DNA from 2 places in the Trinickia sp. HAY1-2D genome. Region 2 is predicted to be linked to the other one. Evidence: riboswitches for the same ligand, from Rfam matches in the RefSeq annotation. Region 2 holds a riboswitch; the other holds the start of a gene.
What was found. A riboswitch is a leader RNA that binds a small molecule or an ion and turns the genes downstream of it on or off. The one in region 2 is predicted to bind thiamine pyrophosphate.
Positions count from the first base shown of each region.

Region 1: it holds a riboswitch for thiamine pyrophosphate, as region 2 does, so the genes downstream of both, ACR9ZC_RS08815 (FAD-dependent oxidoreductase) here and thiC (phosphomethylpyrimidine synthase ThiC) in region 2, are expected to answer to the same signal.

Region 1 is NZ_JBPGWX010000002.1:395,574-399,753, forward strand. Features, by position in the region: gene ACR9ZC_RS08810 (ABC transporter ATP-binding protein/permease) at 14-1,780, opposite strand; TPP riboswitch at 2,136-2,268, shown strand; gene ACR9ZC_RS08815 (FAD-dependent oxidoreductase) at 2,403-3,560, shown strand; gene thiS (sulfur carrier protein ThiS) at 3,623-3,820, shown strand; gene ACR9ZC_RS08825 (thiazole synthase) at 3,866-4,180, shown strand, end outside.
Region 2 is NZ_JBPGWX010000002.1:2,902,232-2,906,411, reverse strand. Features, by position in the region: gene thiC (phosphomethylpyrimidine synthase ThiC) at 6-1,937, opposite strand; TPP riboswitch at 2,022-2,146, opposite strand; gene ACR9ZC_RS20630 (EamA family transporter) at 2,478-3,371, shown strand; gene ACR9ZC_RS20625 (DUF4397 domain-containing protein) at 3,612-4,180, shown strand, end outside.

The sequences.
Region 1 (4,180 bases), 2.5 Mb from region 2:
CGGCGCGGACGCGTCATGCCACCGCCCGCTCGCCCGCGCGTTCGATGAAAAGCGTATGGTCGTGAAAACCTGTGATGGACTCGCGATGCGCAACGCTCACGATCGCCGTTTGCGGCAGGCGTTCGTGGAACAGCCGGTACACATTCGATTCATTCTCGGGATCGAGCCCGCTCGTCGCTTCGTCGAGGAAAAGAAAGTCGGGCTTGTGCAGCAGCACGCGCGCGGCTGCGAGCCGCTGCTGCTCGCCGGGAGACAGCACGCGCGTCCAATGCGCCGATTCGCCGAGACGCCCGATGTAATCTTCGAGCCGGCAACTGACGAGCACCTCGCGACAGGCATTCTCGGTGAAGGTGTCCGCGGCGGCGGGGTAGGCGAGTGCGGCTTTCAATGTACCGATGGGCAGATAGCTTTGCTGCGGCAGGAACATCGTGCGCGCGCCGACGGGTACGTCGATACTGCCCTCGCCGAAGGGCCAAAGGCCGGCGAAGGCGCGCAACAGTGTGCTCTTGCCCGAACCCGATGCACCGCGCACGAGCCAGCGGGCGCCCGGCTCGATGACGATGTCGCCGATCGTCGCGAGCGGCGTCCCGTTCGGCAGCGCAAGTTCGAGATCGTGCGTGCTCAGCGCGCTTGCATCGACGTAGTGCAGATTGATGCCGCCATGTGCGGTGGCGGGCGAGACCGATTCGCGCAGATGCGTGCTTTGCACGACGCGGCTGAATTCGCGCAACCGGTTGACGGTGGCACGCCATTCGACGAGCGACGAGTAATTGTTGATGAACCATGAGAGCGAGCCGCTGACGGTGCCGAAAGCGTCCGCGATCTGCGTCAGCACCCCGAACGTGAACGCACCGGCGAAATAGCGCGGCGATGCGACGATGTACGGAAAAATGATGGCCGCCTGCCCATAAAAATTCGTGACGAAATTGAGGCGCCGCGTGTATGTCATGATGCGCCACCAGTTGTCGCGGATCCTCGCGAAGATGTTTTGCGCGTTGCCCTCTTCGGTTCGAACACCGTCGTATAGCGCGATCTGCTCCGAGTTCTCGCGCACGCGAATGAGTCCGTAACGGAAGTCGGCTTCGACCCGCTGCTGCTGATAGTTGATCGAAACGAGCGGATGTCCAACCTTATGCATCAGGTACGAGCCGCCGATCGCATAGATCACTGCCGCCCAGACCATATAACCAGGCACGGTCCATGCCGAGCCGGCGAAATGGAAGTTCAGCGCGCCGCCGATCGTCCAGAGGATGGTGATGAACGAGACCAGCGTAACGACTGTCGATAACAGGCCGAGCGACAGATCGAGCGTGTTGGTGGCGAGCGATTGCAGATCGTCGCTGATCCGTTGGTCGGGGTTGTCAGCGAGTCGATCGCGTTCGATACGGTAGAACGCGAGGTCGCCAAGCCAAGTCTTCAGATAGCGGTTCGTCAACCACTGGCGCCAACGGAACCCGAGCATTTGCCGCAGGTAGGTACGATAGACGGCCAACGTGATGAACACGAAGGCCGCAACGGTGAATTGGATCAGCAGCTGCCAAAAATGCGGGCTGTCTTTCGCCACCATCGCATTGTTGAACTTCGCGTACCACTGGTTGATCCAGACGTTGAATCCGACGATCGTCAGGTTGATGAGGATGATCGTCACCAACAAACCCCAGGCGGCCTTCCAATCCTCCGAGACCCAGTACGGTTTGATGAGCCCCCAGGCCGAGGTCGACGAGGGTTGGGGCGGCGCACCGTTGCGGGCAGGGACGGGATTGAGAGATGAGGCAGTCATAGGTCTTCCGAACGGTGTTTCCGAATCAGTTGCGCCAGCCGACGGCAGGCATACGGGCGCTTCGACGATGCGCGGCACGGTACGCGGTTACCGCGGATTCTTGCGCGGAGCGCTTAAGCGAGTCTTAATGGCGGCGGCCCGCGCGTTCCATGCCTGGTATCGCACATCGACACCGACCGTGCGCGTGGTTGGCGAAAAGCAAAAGCGTGTCACCCGCGTGCCGCGATCGGACATTGTGCCAGAGAGCGGTGAGCCAACCTTTCGCGCAGCATCCGAGCGCAAAAAAGGGCGCGTTGGCGGCGCCGCGTCATTGCGCCGCGTTTGCGGCCGCTCGCGCTTTTATGGTCTAATGGCCGCGACGAAACAGGGGTGCTTCGCTGGAAGTGGATAGGGTTCGAGCTGTTCGGACCATTCCGTGGCGAGGCTGAGAGAGACCCTTCGCACCCGATCCGGGTAATACCGGCGCGGGAAGTTTCAGGAACACGCTTATAGCGTGGGATGCCGTGTCGCGGCATCTTTTTCTCCGCCGAAAGCATCGGTTGCGTCGATGCCGCCGGCCGGCCTCACCCGCCGGTTTCGTCCTTGGGTACGCGCAGTTCGCCGTACAGAAAGGATCGATCCGATGAGCGTTCAATCTTCAGTCGTTGTTTCAGGAATACCCGATTTCGCCGTGCTCGGCGGCGGGCTCGCCGGCCGGCTAGTGGCCTGGCAACTCGCGGGCGAGGGGCACCGCGTTGCGCTCTACGAGCGCGGCGACGCGTCGGGGACGGCCTCGGCGGCCTGGGTCGCCGCCGCCATGCTGGCGCCGCTGGCCGAGGCCGCGAGCGCCGAGCCGCTCATCGTCGAGCTAGGCCAGGCCTCGCTCGACGCCTGGCCACGGATCCTTGCCGCGCTGCCGGCACCGGTCTTTTTCCAGCGCAACGGCACACTCGTGGTCTGGCACCGTAACGATCGGCCCGAAGCGGCGCTGCTCGAACGGCGCGTGCACGCCAACGCGCCGCGCACGCTCGCGGGCGGCAGCCGCGTTGCGACGCTCGATGCCGCGCAGCTCGCGGCTGCCGAGCCCGCGCTGGCCGGCCGCTTCGGTCAGGGGCTGCTGCTGCCCGACGAGGGCCAGCTCGACAACCGCCAGACGCTCGCCGCGCTGGCCGCGGGGCTGAGCGAGCGCGGGGTGGACGCGCACTGGAACACCGCCGTCGACGAGGCGGCGCGGCCGAGCGCGCGAATCACGATCGATTGCCGCGGGCTCGGCGCGAAGGCGGCGTTGCCCTCGCTGCGTGGCATTCGCGGCGAAGTCGCGCGCGTGCATGCGCCCGGTATCGCGCTGACGCGCCCCGTTCGCATGCTTCATCCGCGCTATCCGATCTACATTGCGCCGAAGGAACACGATTTGTTCGTCATCGGCGCCACGGAAATCGAAGGCGAGGACCGCTCGCCGATGAGCGTGCGCTCCGCGCTCGAGCTGCTGAGCGCGGCGTTTGCCGTGCATCCGGCGTTCGGCGAGGCGCGCATTCTGGAACTCAACACGCAATGCCGTCCCACGCTGCCCGATCACCTCCCTTCGATCGTCTGGGACGGTGCGAGTACCCTCGCCGTCAACGGTCTTTACCGGCACGGCTTCATGATTGCCCCCGAAGTGGCGAGTACAGCGGCCGGACTGGCCGCCGCGCTGCTGAGCGGCCGTGTCGCCGATGCGGAAGGCTTTGCGCAATGGCGCAGCGAAGCGCGCTGGGCGCCCATGCTGCATCTCGCGGGCGAGCGTGCGGCGCTTGCGATGTGAGTACGATGACGCGCACCCCACAGGAAAAGACCGAGCAACTCCATCGTCGGACCGTTCGAATCATGGAAATCCAGATCAATCAGACGTCTCTTTCCCTTCCCGACGGCGCGACCGTAGCCGATGCGCTCGCCGCGTTCGGCGCGCGGCCGCCGTTCGCCGTCGCGCTCAACGGGCAGTTCGTCGCACGCGCGCAGCATCCCGAGCGCGCGCTCAACGCCGGCGATAAGCTCGATATCGTGCATCCCGTCGCGGGCGGCTGATGACCTTCGTGCCGCTAACATCCATTACGTCCTGAGGATCTTGCGATGATTTCCGCTTCCGCCGCCGATTCGCTCACGCTGTACGGCACCCCCTTTGCCAGCCGTGTGCTGCTCGGTACCTCGCGCTATCCGTCGCTGCGGGCGCTGTCCGATTCGATCGAAGCAGCGCGACCCGGCATGGTCACCGTAGCACTGCGGCGCCAGATGCAGGCCGAGACCGCCGAGGCCGGCTTTTTCGATTTGCTCAAACGCCACGCTGTGCCGCTGTTGCCGAATACGGCCGGGTGCCAGACGGTCGACGAAGCCGTGACGACGGCGCACATGGCCCGCGAGGTGTTCGAAACGGATTGGATCAAGCTC
Region 2 (4,180 bases):
GGACCTTATTGACGCTGATAGATCTCCGCGCCGCTCTTCACGAATTCGACCGCTTTCACTTCCATGCCTTTTTTCAGCGCGGCCTCTTCGGAGACACCCTGCGCCGCCGCGAACTCGCGCACGTCCTGCGTGATCTTCATCGAGCAGAAGTGCGGGCCGCACATCGAGCAGAAGTGCGCCACCTTCGCCGAGTCCTTCGGCAGTGTCTCGTCGTGGAATTCGCGCGCCTTGTCGGGATCGAGGCCGAGGTTGAACTGGTCTTCCCAGCGAAACTCGAAGCGCGCCTTCGAGAGCGCGTTGTCGCGCACCTGCGCGCCCGGATGACCCTTCGCCAGATCGGCCGCATGCGCCGCGAGCTTGTACGTGATGATGCCTTCTTTCACGTCGTCCTTGTTCGGCAGCCCGAGGTGCTCCTTCGGCGTCACGTAGCACAGCATCGCCGTGCCGAACCAGCCGATCATCGCGGCGCCGATGCCCGACGTGATGTGATCGTAGCCGGGGGCGATATCGGTCGTCAGCGGTCCGAGCGTATAGAACGGCGCCTCGTCGCACCATTGCAGCTGGAGATCCATGTTCTCCTTGATGAGCTGCATCGGCACGTGGCCCGGGCCTTCGATCATGACCTGCACGTCATGCTTCCAGGCGATTTGCGTGAGCTCGCCGAGCGTCTTCAGCTCGCCGAGTTGCGCTTCGTCGTTGGCGTCGTACACCGAGCCGGGGCGCAGGCCGTCGCCGAGCGAGAAGCTCACATCGTACGCCTTCATGATTTCGCAGATATCTTCGAAATGCTCGTAGAGGAAGCTCTCCTTGTGATGCGCGAGGCACCACTTGGCCATGATCGATCCGCCGCGCGAGACGATACCCGTCATGCGGTTCGCCGTGAGCGGCACATAGCGCAGCAGCACGCCCGCATGAATCGTGAAATAGTCGACGCCTTGTTCGGCCTGCTCGATCAGCGTGTCGCGGAAGATTTCCCAGGTCAGGTCCTCGGCCTTGCCGTTGACCTTCTCCAGTGCCTGGTAAATCGGCACGGTGCCGATCGGCACGGGGCTGTTGCGCAGGATCCATTCGCGCGTTTCGTGAATGTGCTTGCCCGTCGAGAGATCCATGACGGTATCGCCGCCCCAGCGGATCGCCCACGTCATCTTGTCGACCTCTTCGCCGATCGACGACGTCACCGCCGAGTTGCCGATATTGGCGTTGATCTTCACGAGGAAGTTGCGCCCGATGATCATCGGTTCGCTCTCGGGGTGGTTGATGTTGGCGGGAATGATCGCCCGGCCGCGCGCAACTTCCTCGCGCACGAACTCGGCCGTGATCTCGCGCGGGGCATCGGCGCCGAAGGCGGCGGCCCCGAATGCCTGGCCCGGATGCTGACGGCCCATCATCTCGGCGAGCTTCGTGCCGGTCGGCCCGCTCGCGCGCAGGCTCTCTAGGTACTCGGCGCGCCGCTGATTCTCGCGAATCGCGATGAACTCCATCTCCGGCGTGATGATGCCGCGACGCGCGTAATGCATTTGGGTCACATTGGCGCCCGCCTTCGCGCGGCGAGGCGTGCGGTGAAGACCCGGAAAGCGTAGTTGGGCGGTGGCCGGATCGGCTGCGCGCTCGCGCCCGAACGCGCTCGTGAGCCCCGCAAGCGCTTCGGTGTCGCCGCGCGCCTCGATCCAGCGCTGCCGCAACGCAGGCAGGCCCTGGCGGATGTCGATCTTCGCCTGAGGGTCCGTATAGGGGCCCGAGGTGTCGTAGACGTAGATCGGCGGGTTCTTTTCTCCGCCGAACGCGCTTGGGGTATCCGACTGGGTGATTTCGCGCATCGGCACACGGATGTCCGGCTGCGAACCGTTCACGTAGATCTTGCGCGAGTTGGGCAACGGGGCGACGGCAGCCGCGTCGACGCGTGCTTCCGCTGAGATGAATTTCGGGTTGGCGTTCATGCAAATCTCCTGGCATAGGGTTGCTAAAGCAGGAGCAGGAGACGGAAGGGAGGTCGGGTGATCGAGGCGTCTGAAGGTCCAGCGCGGTCAAACCCGTACGCTTCCCTGCGCTGGCATTATCCAGATCAGGTTCAAAGGGTGTTTCTCACCCGCGCGCATTCTCGCATCGATGGATGCAACAACACGACGCAGGACCCCCGCGTTAGCACCGCAGAAGATACAACGGGACGGCGGGCTTGGCAACCGGGCGAAATCCGTGCCTGCGAGCCCTTCGCCCCGCGTCATCGTGCCCAAGCGCCGGCGCGGCGCGCGAAACACGTGACCGGGCATAATACGGGGACCTGTTCGGCGGGCGTTCGTTGGCCGCCGTTCGCCGCACAATCGATACTGGCCCGCAATCGCCGTTGCGCCTCTGATCACCTCTATGTCTTTCTCAGTAGCCTGCGAGGCCCGCGCCGTTCCTGCGCATTGCGCGCCGGCCGGCGCGCTTGCCGGCGCGGCTTGCGCGCCGTCGCCCATCCGAAGGGCGAGGCCGCCCAGATGAGGCTGCTTCGCTGGCTGCCGCGCTCCCGTGTCGGGCGCATCGGGCTTGCGCTCGCTGCGGTCTACCTCGCCTGGGGCTCCTCTTATCTCGCGCTGCATGTCGCGCTCGAGTCGTTTCCGCCGCTTTTGCTGTCCGGCCTGCGCAATCTTTTTGCCGGCATCGGCCTGTTCGTGTTCGCCGCGCGCCGTGCGAGCGCGTGGCCGACACTCGTCGAGGTCCGCAATGCGGGCATCGTCGGCACAATGCTCGTCGGCCTGTCCAGCGGATTGCTCACGTTCGGCATGAAGAGCGTGAGTACAGGCGCCGCCGCCGTCATCATCGCAACGGTGCCGCTTTTTGCCACGATCATCGCCGCGATTGCGGGGCGGCCCGTGGCACGGGGCGAGTGGGCCGCGATTGCGCTCGGGCTTGCCGGCATCGTCGTACTCAACCACGGCAACGCATCGAGCGCTCCGGCAAGCGGCAGCATCGTCATCCTCATGGCGGCGCTCGCCTGGGCCGGCGGTGCGCACCTGGCCAGCCGGCTCGCGCTGCCGGCCGATCTTTTCATGTCCACTGCGCTGCAGATCGGGCTCGGCGGCGCCATTTCGACGGCCGTGGCCTGGCTCGACGGCGAGCGCGTCGTCCAGGCCGGTTTTTCGGCGATCGCCGCCTTCGTCTATCTCATGCTGATTGCGACGATGCTCGCATACGTTGCCTATGGTTTCCTGATCCGCCACACGAGTCCCATCGTCGCGAGCAGTTGCATGTACGTGAACCCGATCGTGGCCGTGGCGCTCGGGGCCTTGATGCTTGGCGAGCCGGTCACCCGCTGGACGGTGATGGCGACGCTCGCCATTTTGCTGAGCGTCGCGCTCTCGTTCTGGTTCGATCGCCGCCGCGCAAGCTGACACGGTAATCTCGATATCCGTTGCGCGAAGCCCTGTGCTTGGATGCCCGCGCGCACCTGCGCGCAGGCATCGTCCGACTCGCTGCTCTAAACGTCGCTAGGTCCGTACGGAATATGGCGTCGCGGCATTCGTCTGCTGAATGCCGCGACGCTCGTACCCCGAGCGGCATACCGTTTGCTCCCTGAAAGTGCCACCACAACAAAAGGTAAATCAGGCGTGTTCCATTTCAGAGGTGCAATCATGAGGGTGATCAAAGGCATTGCCGCGTGCATTGGCGCGGCGCTCCTGCTGGCGGCGTGCGGCGGCGGCTCCGGCGACGTGGGCCAGGAACTTGGACTGCAAAATCCGCTGATGCATTTCATCAACGCATTCCCGGCGGGACCCAATCTCGATCTGCTCGTCAACGGCACGGCGCCGTCGGGGCAGACGAACGTACCCTATAAGGGGGTAACCAATCTCACGAATGTCAACACCGGCAGCACCGTCGTGGCCTATACGGCGACGGGCACGATGTCGCCGCAGCTCGCATCGGGCACGTTCCCCGACGTCGCCAAAGGACACGAGTACACCGTCATTGCGCTACCGAGTACGAGCGGCTACGGCATAGGGCTGATCGACGATCCGTTCGACAAGGGCTTGCTGTCGTCCAAGGCGCGCGTGCGTTCGTTCAATGCGTCGGCAAACGCGTCGAATCTCGACATCTATATCGTCGCGCCCGGGACCACGAGCGTCGTGGGCATGTCGCCGACGATGGCCGGCGTCTCGTACGGCAACGCCGTGCCGCCTTCGGGGCAGGATTCGAGCTATCT